Regions from separate parts of the Candidatus Clostridium stratigraminis genome, predicted to be linked through region 3. Evidence: riboswitches for the same ligand, from Rfam matches in the RefSeq annotation. Region 3 holds a riboswitch; each other region holds the start of a gene.

The links. Region 3 has a riboswitch for cyclic di-GMP ahead of ACJDUG_RS08965 (hypothetical protein). Riboswitches for the same ligand answer to the same signal wherever they lie in the genome.
Region 1: another riboswitch for cyclic di-GMP. It lies ahead of ACJDUG_RS11840 (beta strand repeat-containing protein); the one in region 3 lies ahead of ACJDUG_RS08965 (hypothetical protein).
Region 2: another riboswitch for cyclic di-GMP. It lies ahead of ACJDUG_RS00565 (LPXTG cell wall anchor domain-containing protein); the one in region 3 lies ahead of ACJDUG_RS08965 (hypothetical protein).

What each region holds. Positions count from the first base shown of each region.
Region 1 covers NZ_JBJHZZ010000008.1:26,856-31,573, reverse strand. The annotation lists gene ACJDUG_RS11840 (beta strand repeat-containing protein) at 1-1,999, opposite strand, end outside; cyclic di-GMP riboswitch class II at 2,030-2,113, opposite strand; gene ACJDUG_RS11835 (lipase family alpha/beta hydrolase) at 2,944-4,389, opposite strand; gene rlmH (23S rRNA (pseudouridine(1915)-N(3))-methyltransferase RlmH) at 4,563-4,718, opposite strand, start outside.
Region 2 covers NZ_JBJHZZ010000001.1:115,570-120,287, forward strand. The annotation lists gene ACJDUG_RS00555 (response regulator transcription factor) at 1-211, shown strand, start outside; gene ACJDUG_RS00560 (sensor histidine kinase) at 226-1,671, shown strand; cyclic di-GMP riboswitch class I at 1,863-1,948, shown strand; gene ACJDUG_RS00565 (LPXTG cell wall anchor domain-containing protein) at 2,103-3,962, shown strand; gene ACJDUG_RS00570 (L,D-transpeptidase family protein) at 4,197-4,718, shown strand, end outside.
Region 3 covers NZ_JBJHZZ010000004.1:177,953-182,670, forward strand. The annotation lists gene nifS (cysteine desulfurase NifS) at 1-103, opposite strand, end outside; gene ACJDUG_RS08960 (RrF2 family transcriptional regulator) at 96-542, opposite strand; gene ACJDUG_RS08965 (hypothetical protein) at 695-1,900, opposite strand; cyclic di-GMP riboswitch class II at 1,920-2,004, opposite strand; gene ACJDUG_RS08970 (HAD family hydrolase) at 2,071-2,691, opposite strand; gene ACJDUG_RS08975 (Csac_0668 family 2Fe-2S cluster-binding (seleno)protein) at 2,729-3,220, opposite strand; gene ACJDUG_RS08980 (hypothetical protein) at 3,343-3,813, opposite strand; gene ACJDUG_RS08985 (PadR family transcriptional regulator) at 3,899-4,444, opposite strand; gene ACJDUG_RS08990 (4Fe-4S binding protein) at 4,457-4,718, opposite strand, start outside.

The sequences.
Region 1 (4,718 bases), on a different contig from region 3:
TATGGCTTGTTACATTAAGCATACCTTTGTCAGTACTAACGGTAACTGTGATATCTTTATTAGTTAATGAAGTGATATAGCTGCCTGTTGTAATGACTGGTGCGACTTTATCTATATTGTTAATGGTAACTGTTTTACTGCTTTGATTTCCTGCCGCATCAGTTGCTGTAAAAGTATAGCTTCCATTTTCAGTGAATGTATAGCTATCTTTATTAAGTGTACCTTCGTTTGTGGTTGCGGTAACTGTTATGTCTTGGTTAGTTGGATCTGTCCTATAATCTCCAAGTGTAATTACAGGAGCCACTTTATCAATATTTGTGATTACTACGGTTTTTTCAGCTACATTTCCTGCTGCATCAGTTGCTGTAAAAGTAAAGCTTCCATTTGAGGTAAATGTATGACTATCTACATTAAGTGTACCCTCATTAGTAGATGCGGTAACTGTAATATCTTTGTTTGTCGGAGATGTATTATAATCTCCAAGTGTAATTACAGGAGCTACTTTGTCAATATTTGTGACTTGTACGGTTTTTGAAGTCACATTTCCTGCTGCATCAGTTGCAACAAATTCAAACTTTCCGTTTTCAGTAAATGTATGGCTAGCTGCGTTAAGTGAACCTTCGTTTGTATGAGCATAAACTGTAATGTCCTGGTTAGTTGGATCAGTCGAATTGAATGGGTCTATAGTAATTTCAGGAGCAATCCTGTCAATGTTGCTAACAACCGCGGTAGCTGTACCTTTATTACCCGCTGCATCAACAAAATTAAATGTAAATTCCCCATTATCTGTAAATGTGTATGTGTCTGCTCCTCCATTGTTTAAAATAGTAACTGACTCACTAGGAGTAATTTTTACTACAACATCCTTATTTGTTGGATTCTGAGTAGAATACTCAACGGTTGCGGTTGGAGCTACCTTGTCAATATTACTAACACTTGCCATAGCCTTACCCACGTTGCCAGCTACATCTACAAATTCAAAGGTAAAATCTCCATTTTCCTTGAAAGTATATGATAATGACCCTCCATTATTAGTTACGGTAATAGGTTCATTTGCATTAAGTGTTACAGTGACATCTTGATTCGTTGGCGCAGTTTCTGAATACTCAATTGAACCCACTGGAGATGTTTTGTCAATATTCTCCACGTTAACCCGTATAGATCCCGGATTACCTGCTGCATCAGCAAATGTCAAATCAAAACTTCCATTTTTAGAAAATGTCAATGTAGATGCATCTGAGTCAAACATAATAGTACTAGGTAGAGCATCGATGTTTGTATAAGTTACCGGCTCACTCGGTTTTATGGTAGCCACCACATCTTTATTTATTGGGGTAGTGGTAGAATAATTAACTGCCGCCGTAGGTGCCACTCTATCTATATTATTAATTCTTACAGTTTTAATAGTTTGGTTCCCAGCTGCATCAGTTGCCACAAAATCAAAACTCCCGTTATCTGTGAAAGTATGGCTAGTTGCATTGAGTGTACCTTCGTTGGTACTTACGGTAACAGTGATGTCTTGGTTAGTCGGGTCTTTCGGATAATCTGAGATGGTGATAACTGGTGGAGTTATATCCACTTTTTCGGTAACAGGAGTCGCTTTTGTGTGAACATCACCAGCGGGCTTTCCATTTACGTATATTGTATAGGCTTCAATTGTAAACACTGGGTCTGTTGCTGTATTTTGATCTAATTTTGCTACATATGAATAAGACCATTTAGTATCACTAATTTTTTTCACAACAGTATTATCATCACCATCTACTTTTACAACTAATTGTGGGCCATCAATGGTAACTGTTCCAGTTAAGTTAACCGTTGTATCTCCGTTTTTATGTGTAGGTTTATCTGGGGTAATTACCCCAGTAACCTTTATGTCTGACATTTGTGTTCTACCTGTTTGGATGTTAGTTGCACTCGCTGCATTAGCATTGGTTCCAATACTAATGCTTAATGACATTGTAACAGCCAGAGCCAATGATATTTTTTTCTTGTTCATAAAATTTTCTCCTCTTAAAATATTTTTGTTTTTTAAGAGGGGCGGTTACACTATTAGCTCCATGCAGCCCAAGTGTCCAGATACAGACCGCACTTCTCAGCTCCCCTAATATAAGAAACTTGCACAGGAGCATTAGTTTCTTATCTTCGACATTAGAGATATGTCCTATATTATGAAAGATCACCTCCATCCTTTAGTATAATTTAAATTCAGCTTGCTAAAATATATAAAATTAGAATTTAAAGATAAGTTTCTAATATTTTCTACAAAGAAATCAAATCTAAATCTAATTTGTTGATAATTTATCCTATAGTACATTGATAGGTTCTGATCAGTAAAATATATTAAACATGCTGTTTTAAATATAATTATATCCAATATACCAATTATTAACAACAATTGTAAAAAAATATATTTCAACAATATATTTCAAATATGGACATTTAATAATAAATGTTGATTAAAAACCTCATTTTTTTGTAGTACGGCCCTCCGTAACTACTTCAAAAGAGGTTTTCCCATTTCTTTTATAGAACCATAAAAAGAGAGCTCATTCAGAATGCACATTATGCGTCACCTGAACAAGCTCAAAAACAAACATTAGCTTCACCATAGCCATTGCTTATAACTATTTTCTTACATTATAACAATTCTTATCTATATATTTTACAATCTCTAAAGATGTACTATATCTATCACTTCCACTGATTCTCTCAACAGTTAGTCCTAAGGCTTGAATCTCAAATTTTACATTAAACTTATCAAAACAGATATTAAGGATATCATCTTCATTTTTCTGTTTTTCATCTCTATTCTCCTATCAAAAATAAAAATATCTTATTATTAATAGATAAAACTATTATACTTCTATTATCGTATTATTCATTTATCCTTTAATTTCTTTTTTGCTATCGATAAGCAAAGGTTTATCATAAAATAAGTGTTTAATAACCCTCTTCCTTAAGTGCTGCTACAATTTCCACATATTTTTCTATTACATCAAACCCTTTATAATCATCTCTTCTTAGGTCTATAATATCTCCATGAGAGATCCCTCGCCTTCGTTTATTTTTTAATACCCCTTTAAATTCACCCCATTTAGCAGATTTAATAGATACTAAGCCATCATTTTCACCTTCTGTTAACCTTACTAAAATATAAGGTATGGCTACTATATAATCGCTTAATATATTCTTTACTACCGTTGCGTAACTTTGATAATACACTTGCGGAGCATCCCTTACCTCTTCATTAAATTTTTCACTATGTTTAGTTGAAAACTGTCTGCTTGCAGTATAAAAATCAGGATTTTTATCCCCTAGAAACCTATAATATTTATCAAAAAACCTTGCAATAGCTTTGTAAATTTTATCAGGAAGTTTACAAGCAATATCAACAAACTTACATCCTCTATGTGGTGATGACATCATGGTTAGTGATGCCACACAGTCCCCCATCTCTAATTTACTTATCATAAAACGTGCATCTAGTCCTCCCTTTGAATGGGCAATAATATTTACCTTTTTACATCCTGTTTCTTTCATAATATCAAGAATTTTATTTTTAATGTCCTTTGCATTATACTCAACTGTCCCCCAAGCTTCTTGATTACCGTAATAAACTGTTGCTCCATTGCGAATTAATTCCTTAGGTATCCTTCCCCAGTAATTAATGTATTTTAAATCTCTAAATCCAACACCATGAACTAATACGAGTGGATATTTTGTTTTACATACTTCTGAATCAACACGAGCTTTATTATTAATTACTTTATAACATTCATGATCATATTCTATTCTTGCTATATGGCAGGCATATATCATTATAAGCGCATTTATGATTGGAATAAGGCTCCCAAAAACTACTATAAGTCGCCTCATTATATTTAATCTTCTTGAAGTACATAAAATTCTTATCATACCATTTGTAAGTAATATAATAATATTTAATGCCATAATAACAATGTCTATTATTAAGATATTCTTAGGTATGGCGAGGTTTTGTATTGTTGCAACTCCCATTTGATATATTATGATTTGAATAAAAGCTGCATACAATCCATATAAAACAATACTTCTTCCACATATCATTACCCTTAATCTAATGTTTACAATATGATTCCTAGCATATGGAACTATATTTACTTTTATCCAAATATAAAAAGTGAAAAAAATTGCCTCAGCTAAAATAATCCATTTACATATAACGTTATCTTGTCCAAATTTAGTACGTTCACTAAAAAAGTACCCTAACAAAAAAATATGAGGAGCGAAAATAAAATACACATGCAAAAAGATTTTATTCAGTAAATGTATCTTCTTATTAATATCTAAGTATGCAATACTGATTACAATTAGTGTTAATGCAAAAGTTATTATAGCTGCTATCATAATTTCTCCTTACTTAGGTTGGAATTCTTATTAAATAATCATATTTTACCATATTTTTCAACAGAAACCCATAGTTTTTAAGAATGGTGGGTGAATGAAAAAAAGATTGAGTTTTTCCTCAACCTTTAAAATCTTATTGCAATTTAATTAATATCACATAATTCATACTTACATCATTTGTGGTACGGTTCACCGTAATTAATTCTAAATCCCCTATAAACCTGTTCAAGTAAAATAACTCTCATTAACTGATGAGGAAAAGTCATTCTTGAAAAAGATAATTTATAATCAGCTCTATTTAAAACTTCCTTTGAAAGGCCAAGGGATCC
Region 2 (4,718 bases), on a different contig from region 3:
TTTATTTCTTTATTTAGTGAAGAATATAAATAAGGCAGTATCTAGAGAAGAACTCCTAAATAAAGTTTGGGGCTTTGATATGGAAGTAGATACGCGTGCAACTGATGATATGGTAAAAAGAATAAGAAGGAAGCTTAATAATGAAGGTGCTGCACTTAAAATAGAAACCTTGTGGGGCTATGGGTTCATGATTTCTGGTAAACAGGAATAGGAAGGGTTAAATATATGAATAATTCTAAAAAAACTATTAGGAAAAGTATATTTTTATCACATATATCCATTATTATAATATTGGTAATTTTAACTTCCATAGTATTTAATATATGCATTAATATTTATGTAAGGTATCAAACAAGGAATCAACTTTTATCTGCTGCTCAAATTATTCAGAAATCATTAAACACCCAGCTTATAGGCAGTACAAAGGATAATACTTCTACTGATGAAAAAACAGAACTAAACTCTCTATTAAAAATAAATAGAATACTAAGACAAACCCAAACCTTTCTTGACATAAAATATGCAGTGGTAAACGTAAATAATAAGGTGATCTTTCCAAGGAATTTAGTAAGTGAAGAGGCGAATATATTAAATATTGACATACTACCTTCCTTAGGTAAGAAAAATATTTTAGGCAGTGGGCTGAAAAAGAATAGAATAGAATACTTTAGTGCTTCCAATATAAAGTATGCGGCGCTAATACATCCCTTTGCTTCAGAAAATAAAAAATCATTAGGAAATTTAATACTCTATTCAGATATGAAAAATAGTAATCAGCTTATACTTTCAATTAATATAATACTTTTTTCCATAATGCTTGTTGCTGCAATTATTGCATTGATAATTTCAAATACTGTATCTAAAAAGATTTCTAAACCAATTTCTCTTTTAAATGAAAATGCCAAGAAAATAGGTGACAGAGATTATAAAATTGTACCTGAAAAATATGAGGATAATGAAATAGGAGAATTGGCAGAGACAATGAAAGCAATGGCAGAAAAGCTTGCAGCTTATGACTCTACCATGAAGACCTTCATGCAAAATGCCTCACATGAACTTCGTACACCATTAATGTCAATACAAGGGTACGCAGAAGGAATAAAGCTTGGAGTAATAGAAGATACAAATAGTGCAGCTGATGTGATAATTGATGAGAGCAAAAGGCTAACGAATATTGTGGAGGAACTTCTATATTTATCTAAGCTAGATTCCATGCAGGAGGCTTTTAACCTTGAAGCCTTAAATACTGAAGACCTTCTTAAGGACTGTATAGATAGAGTAAAGGGGATTGCCCTGAAAAATGGTGTGAACATAAGACTAACTTCTAAGGATAAAGATTTAGTGATTATGGCGGATGAGGAGAAATTATCAAGAGCTATAATTAATATATTGGGAAATTGCTTGAGATATTCTAGAAAAGAAATTAGTGTAAGTCTTGAAAGTTTAGGTAACAGTATTAGTATAATCATAAAAGATGATGGGCCGGGCTTTGATGCGCAGGAATTAAAGAATATCTTTGACAGATTTTATAAGGGAAAAGGAGGTAAACATGGACTTGGACTTGCAATTACAAAGAGTATAATAGAAAAACATAATGGAAGGGTTACAGCTGAAAATAACAGCAGGTCAGGAGCATGTTTTAAAGTTATTTTACCTAAAGTAGTTGAATAAAGACCTAAATAGATTTAGTTAAATAATTTTGTTAATGGAGCTTGCAGAAGAGAAATAAACTTTTACTGTAGGTTCCTTTTTGATTTCATATATTATAGGTATGGTAAAATATTACTTCACAATATTGCTATATCTTGATATAATTTTAAATATAACTACATAATCTATCATAAATTGTTAAAATAAGGTACCATAGATAAAGGCAAACCTATTGAAAGATAGAGACGCAAAGCCACGGGCCTAAAGTTTATTAAGCTAAGGCAGCCGGGTTACCTAAATAGTATAGTTTACGCTTTTACTTATCTAACACCATGTATTAATATTGCAGTTAGGTATATCTATGGATTTGTTTGGAGGTGTATACCTGAGAGAAAATAGTGTCCATAGCTATATTTTATTATTAATTTTATTAATACAAGGGGGAATAAAAGATGGGGAAAAGAAAGTTACTAAGTGCTGTTACTGCAGTACTGTTTTTGCTTCAATTGATTTTTGGAGCTGGGTTTACAGGGAAGGTTAAGGCTGAAACAGCTAGCTCTTCTCTTCCAACGTTTATGGATGTTAGAAAAGAAACATTGGGCTTTGCTTATCAATATAAAAATAAGACAATTGTTAATAATACAGTAATTGTTGACAACAATATTAAATTCTTTGTTGAAGAGAACGGCCAAAAACATATAATTTCTGAAGACTTTAATCTTATAAGGCATTTAACTTACATAGGTGTATACAATGATAATGCTTATGTAGCTTCAAATAAAGACGATTCAAGCCAGCCATATGCAATATATAAGGCGAATTTAAATACCTATAAGATGGAACTTGTAAAAAATGTACCTATCTACGGTGATGGAAAAGCATACATTACAGATTACAAAATAGATGCAAATGGAGTATTCTGGTTTGCAGCACAGCAAAACAATATTCCAATCTATGATGCAAATGGAAGAATTATAGATTATAATACAAAATACATAATATATAATGATAAGGGATTTTCCCATGAGGAACTTGTTCTTCAAAAGGGATCTTCTTCATATAACACATATGGTAAGCTTCAGCAAGGCTTAGACGGAAGTATGTGGTTTTTTAAATCCCTTACGCTTGGTGCCGATAATAAAGTATATAAAATCTTAAAGGATAACACAATTAAGGAATATTCAATAAATAGTACAAATCATATTGAGGCAATTTATCCTGGAGCAAATAATACATTACTTGTATACACTCAAGAAATTTCTCCCGTTAACGATGCTGTAGTAAAAAAGGTTGTTCAAAAGTATTCAGTTAACGATAATGGTCTTAGCCTCCTGAAAGAATATGATGTATCTGCAAAACAATTTTTTGCATCAGGTGACATCAATGGGAACATGTGGATTGACATAGATGGGGTTGTTTCAAAGCTGGAGGACCAAGGTTTTGTAGATAAGTATATTGTTAATAGTGGTATGATGGGCCTTAATGTGTATGATGATCAGCATTTAGTTACATGTGGTATTGTAGGATTTGGTTATACACCAATATCTATAGATCAAGCTTTGCCAGGAGCTCCAACACTAGGAGATACTACTTCAGCAGCGCCTGCTTCAGAAAAATTCACTACAAGTATTAATGGCAAAGATGCCATCATAACATTAAATTCAAGTAAAATATCTAAGAATGCTGTAAATGAAATAACACCAGTTATACCTACAGTTGTACAAACTATAGAAGCTAAAATTGATGCTGCTTCTATAAATGGTGGGACAGGAAGCATAAAGCTTAATACTAATAATGTTATAGTCAACCTTCCATTTTTTGCTATAGATTTTAATGGATTAAGTCAAGGTGACTTTGTTAATTTAAAACAAAATTTAGTTGTAGGGGATGCTGCTTTAAATTCACTTAAAAGCATAGGAAAAATATTTGATTTTAGCCTTTCTGCATATAAACAAGACAGTACGAAAATAAAGGATATACATGCATTTAAAAGTGGAAATGCTAATATATCAGTAAAACTGTCTAAAGATGAAGTTAAGGGCTTAGATATTACAAAACTAGCTGCTTTCTACTATAACGAAAATACAAAGCAGTGGGAAAAAGTTGGAGGAAGCTATAATAAAGATACAATGACCTTTACCTTTGAGACTAGTCACTTTAGTAAGTTTACTATTGCTGAAGTAAATGGTTTACTTCCTCAGACAGGATCAGTAATAAATTTTAATAATTTAATGCTGCTAGCTTTTACATTTATAATAATTGGAGGCATTATGTTCTTTAGAAAAGATAAAGCAGTAAAAGCAGGTAATTAATAAAAGTAGAGTCTAATCTGTCAAAAAACCTAGAGAAAATTCTCTAGGTTTTTTAATTATTACTTAAATATTAACAATGGTTTTAAAAATAAATATTGCCTCATAAAATGAATTATGGGCTTTGCATTAAATAAAGGAAGTAATTCGTCTATATAATTAAAGAGCTTATAAATAATACATATGCATGGACAACCATTAATTGTTCAAGGCTAGTAATTCATAGGGGCTGGTATTATGGAAAAGGAAAAACAAGAACCTAAACCAAGAAAAATTTTATTGGTCATTTTAATTCCTCTTTGCTCTTTACTAATAATATATTTTGGAATAACTTTATACTTTATAAACCATTATTACTATGGTTCCTCCATTAACTGCATCAATGTTTCAGGAAAAACTGTAGAAGAAGTAAAAAGTGAAATGTCATCAAAGCTTCAAGATTTTACCTTGGAACTGAAAGAGAGAGGTGGAGCAAAAGAAGTAATAAGTGCAGTAGATATAGACTTAGGGTATACTTCAGAGGAGGAATTTAAGAAATTAAAGGATAAACAAAGTGCATTTAAATGGATTACTGCATTTAGTAATAAAAAAGCTAATGAAATTACTGTTGGTGTTACCTTTGATAGAGAATTATTAAAAAAGCAGCTTGATAAGCTTAACTGTCTTAATAACAGTAATATTGTTGAACCTAAGAATCCTAGCTTTAAGTATACAGACAGTGGGTATATTATTGTACCTGAAACCTTAGGAAATAAAATT
Region 3 (4,718 bases):
ATGGGTTACCAAACTTCTCTGTAAAATATGGAAGCATTTCTTCTAGTACCTCTGGCTTTACATAGGTAGTAGCAGAATAATCCATATAAATTGGTTTATTCATTTTTGTTCACTCCTTCTAAGTCGCTAGTATTAATATTCTTATAATCATTTATTATATCCTGAAGTGTAGTAGTTTTTGTTACACTATCAATACTATTTTTTATCTTTGCCCATAAAAGCCTAGTGGCACAGCAATCAGCATTGTCACAGCTCTTTTCATCCAAACAGTTAGATATTTCAATTGGACCTTCAAGCACTTCCATAATTTCATCTATAGTAATATCTTTCGGTGCCCTGCTTAAAGTATAACCACCTTGTGCTCCACGAATGCTATTAATTAAGCCTGCCTTTCTAAGTGGTGAGAAAAGCTGCTCCAAATAATATTCAGAAATATGCTGTCTTTCAGACACATTTTTAATAGAAACCGGTTCGCCGCCATAGCGCAGAGCTAAATCCACCATTGCTTTAACTCCATATCGTCCTTTAGTAGAAAGCTTCATATATTTCACTTCCTTATGTTCATCGTTATCATTCATACACATAATAGCAAATCAGAGTGAAATTGTCAACAATAGTGTTTATATAGCAGTAATGTAAAATGCCCCAAAATGTCCTTTGTGACGACATTTTGGAGCACTGCATAATTTTATAATTAATTATTTTTAGTATTATCTTCTAGTGAATCTGGCTCAACATATTTCAAGGTATAGTTTATTATTATTGTTTGGCCATTATAGGATGCACTATAAGTTAAGTCCTGACTGCCATATAAGCCTGATGAATTTTTAGTAAAGTTAGTAGTTAAATCCTCACTATAAAATACACCATTTATGTAAAAACTCAAGATGTATTTTTCTTGAACGTTTCCACCATTACCATGATTTCCAGTCCACATAGAGTCAATATTACTTACTACAACATCTGATATAACTGGGCCTACTGGCACAGGTGCTGCTGGTGCTGTGAAGTTAAAGCTTTGTGAAAATTCAGGTGATCTTCCATCCTTTGCAGTATAAGAGCAAGTAGCTAAAGGAGCTACACCTTCTGTAGCCACTGCAGCTGTTTCGGAACCACCGTTGCTTAAATTCTTAATTAAATCAAAGGTTAAATCATATTTTTTAGTAGCCTCATTATAGGTCCAAACTGGACTTTGTGTTTCAAAACTTCTAATATTTACTGGTGGAACTTCTGTACCTAATAATGCAATTCCACCATCATAGGTAGCATCAGCGCCTTGAATTATCACTGAATCTGTACCTGGAATAGCTCCTATTGTAGGATCCTGCATAACTTCTTTGCCATCATCCCAAACCTTTACAAGATTATAAGAATATGGGTACTCATTGTTTTGTCTGTCGTAAGCACCCCAGGTAAAATTAGTGTAATTAAAATGATCAACATAAGAAACATGAATTGTTTGAGTAGTAACTGGAGCTGTAGTATGAGTTTGCCCTGCATTCTTCCCATTAATATAAACTGTTTTTGCCTTTAAAGTATAATTTACGTAACCCTTAAAGGAAGATGGGTTTACAGTAATGGAATAATTATAAGTTTTATCATCAGCCTTTACATAGGTGATGTTGCTAGATGGAACCTCAGTACCGTTTGGTTCTAAAACAGTTAATACTAATTGAGGTCCGTCAATAATAATAGTTCCGGTAAGAGTTACTGAGTTTGTAACATTGTGATTTATTTGCTTAGTAACTACAGCAGGCAGAATAACTCCTGACTGATTACCTTGCTCCGTTCTCCCAGTAATAACTGTGTTTGCAGATGCAGGTGCTGCAAAGGCAATAGAAGCTGTGTTTAAAACCAAAAGACTTGAAAGTACTGCAACAAATGGTAATTTCTTGTTCATTAATATCTCCTCCTAGAGTTTGCTAAGAGGCCGGTTACACTACTAGCTCAATATAGTTTAAGTGTCCAATTTGCCAACTATATATCATTGCTTCCACTTTCCAATATTATACTATATATTTATAAAGAGGAAAAGGGGAATTTTAGTAATTTTATATTTTTTGAGCTAAACTAAAAAGAATTTAGTAATTCATCTATGCTATCGATAGCTAAATAACAGTCCTCAGGACTTCCAAAGCCATATTTTGCATATATAAATGGAATTTTAGTAAATACTGTTGCTTCATAATCACCTTGGGTATCCCCAACATATACAACATCTTCTAAATTATTTCTATCTATAACACCTTTGATATTTTCACCCTTACCTCTGCCAGTATTTCCATAGCATTCATAATCAGTAATATATTCCTTTACTCCGGCCTTTTCCATGAAGAGTTCTATATAACCTGACTGACAATTACTAACAATAAATAACCGGAAGCTCTTAGATAGCTTAATTAGAGTATCCTTTACATTGGGATATAACAGATTATCAGTAACCTCACTTAAAGCTTCTTCTTCGTATTTACAGCATAATTCAATTAACTTCACTTTTTTCTGTTTATCTACGTCGTAGAATAGATCCTCTGCTATTACTTCCATGGTTTTCCCAAACTCTTTTTTTAAAATCTCAGGAGAAATTATTGCAGAGGTGGCACCTATTTCTTTAACTGCTCTGCTCCAAGCCTTTGCAACAACTTCTGTAGTGTCCCATAATGTACCGTCAATATCAAATATAATATTTTTCATTAGTAATCCTGCTTTCTTAATAAGTACTATTTACCTTCTACTTTAACTTCAATGTTTTATTAATTGTTTCTTGAATAATTGGACTGCAGCATTTGCCTAAGGGATTATTTAATTCACAGTTACCGTTTTTCATTGCTCCGGTAAGTCTTATAATATCTTTTATATCTTTTGCTCCATCCTTTAATACACCATTTATAATTTGCTGCTCAGTAACTTGATTACAATAGCATATATATTTTGGGTTTGCATCTTTCTTATACCATATAGGGACTTTTATCTGCTGCTTATTATAGGCTTCATTTAACTCTGAGTTAAAATAGACTATATTGCATTCTTCATTCATGCAAATTAAATAAGAAGCTTCTTTAATTTCCTTCGAAAATTCCTCTTTAATTAAATGCTTAACAGTAATATTTTTTACCTGAACGCCTTTTCTATTACATTCAGGGCATAATATATTTCCTTCTACTGCACCAGTAGATTTCTGCTCACTTCCTCAACAGGACTTTTTTAAATCTCGAACATCCATTGTAAATAATCTCTCCATTTCTTATTTAATAATTAGCTGTGATCTATCAAACATTTCCTTAAAAAACATTTTAATTCTATTTTAATAATATCATAATACTTCATAGGAAATTCAAGATAATCCTATCTTATTGCTTTTAAGTGCTGAAGATGTATCCCAATATGTCCTATTCCAATAAGAATAGCTGACATAATGAGCCAAATTACCTTACCGTAAATTCCTAAAAGTAAAAAAGCCATAACAGGAAGGCTGGCACCAGGTACCGGAATGCCACAAAAGCTTCGGTAAAAGTTTTCTTCAGTAGGTTCATTTATAAAATACCTAATCCAATAAAACTCATATAAAAGCATCAATAAAAATGATAATACAAGCCACAAGCTCCATGGTGAAAAGGCTCTAATATTGAAATCGGAAAAAATAAGTATACTTAACGTACAGCATACTTGCCCAGCACGCTCAAAAAATAATAAAATTTTATTTTCCTTTGAAGTATCATAATCTACTGGCCTCCTCTTACTCCAAAAGGTATTAGGAATCCAAAGCATCAGTAAATATATGAAGCCAACATAGGAAAAGCCTAAATGACCTAACATTAAATATCCTCCTGAAAAATTAATATTACCTATCTTAAAAATATTATAAGTTTATAGGGTTAATTTAAGAAAATAGCAGTACTTACTATTCCCCTCTTTCCAAATTCTTTAAAATCTCCTCACACCAGTCTATATATAGCTTTGCTTGGCGTTTGCCGAGGTCTAATACTGAAAGAATCTGTCTATGATTGTTATGAAGCTCAATCATTTGTTCTAATTCTGAACTGAATAAATTAAACAGCTTTAGTTTTTCTTGGGATTGTTCCTTAAATTTAATTATATGTCTTCGCATTTCAGAATCATTTTTAGTAGTAGATAAAAATAACTTTAAAAGAAATTCAGACCTAACAGTATCCTTTTCATTTTCTTGCTCCATCCACTTTTTAAACTCATTTGCACCCTTAGGAGTTATTTTATAACTTATTTTCTCACGCTTTAGGTCTCCTTCTGGGTCCCTATTAGAAATCTCAACTAAGCCTTCAGCCGCCATTTTACTCAATTCAGGATATATTTGTCCATAGCTTTCCTGCCAGAAGAAGGACATTCTTATGTCTATAATTTTTTTTAACTCATATCCGCTTAAGTTTTCTTCTTGAAGTAATCCAAGTAGTACATACCTTGTTTTTTTCATTTACGTATCACCCTACTCTATTTTATAATTGATTGCCCTTTTAGGGCAGTTATCAATGCACGCCCCACATAATATACACTCATTGTCATACATGTTTCCCATTTTAACTTTCTCTGCTACCTTAAGACTCATAGGACAATGCTTGTCGCATATATGACAGTTTACACATGCATTTTCGTCTGCATATAACCTAAGTCTTTTAATATGCAGCTGGTTCCCTATTTTGCTTCCTATTACCATAAATGGAGCCATCCAGCAGAAATAATGGCATATG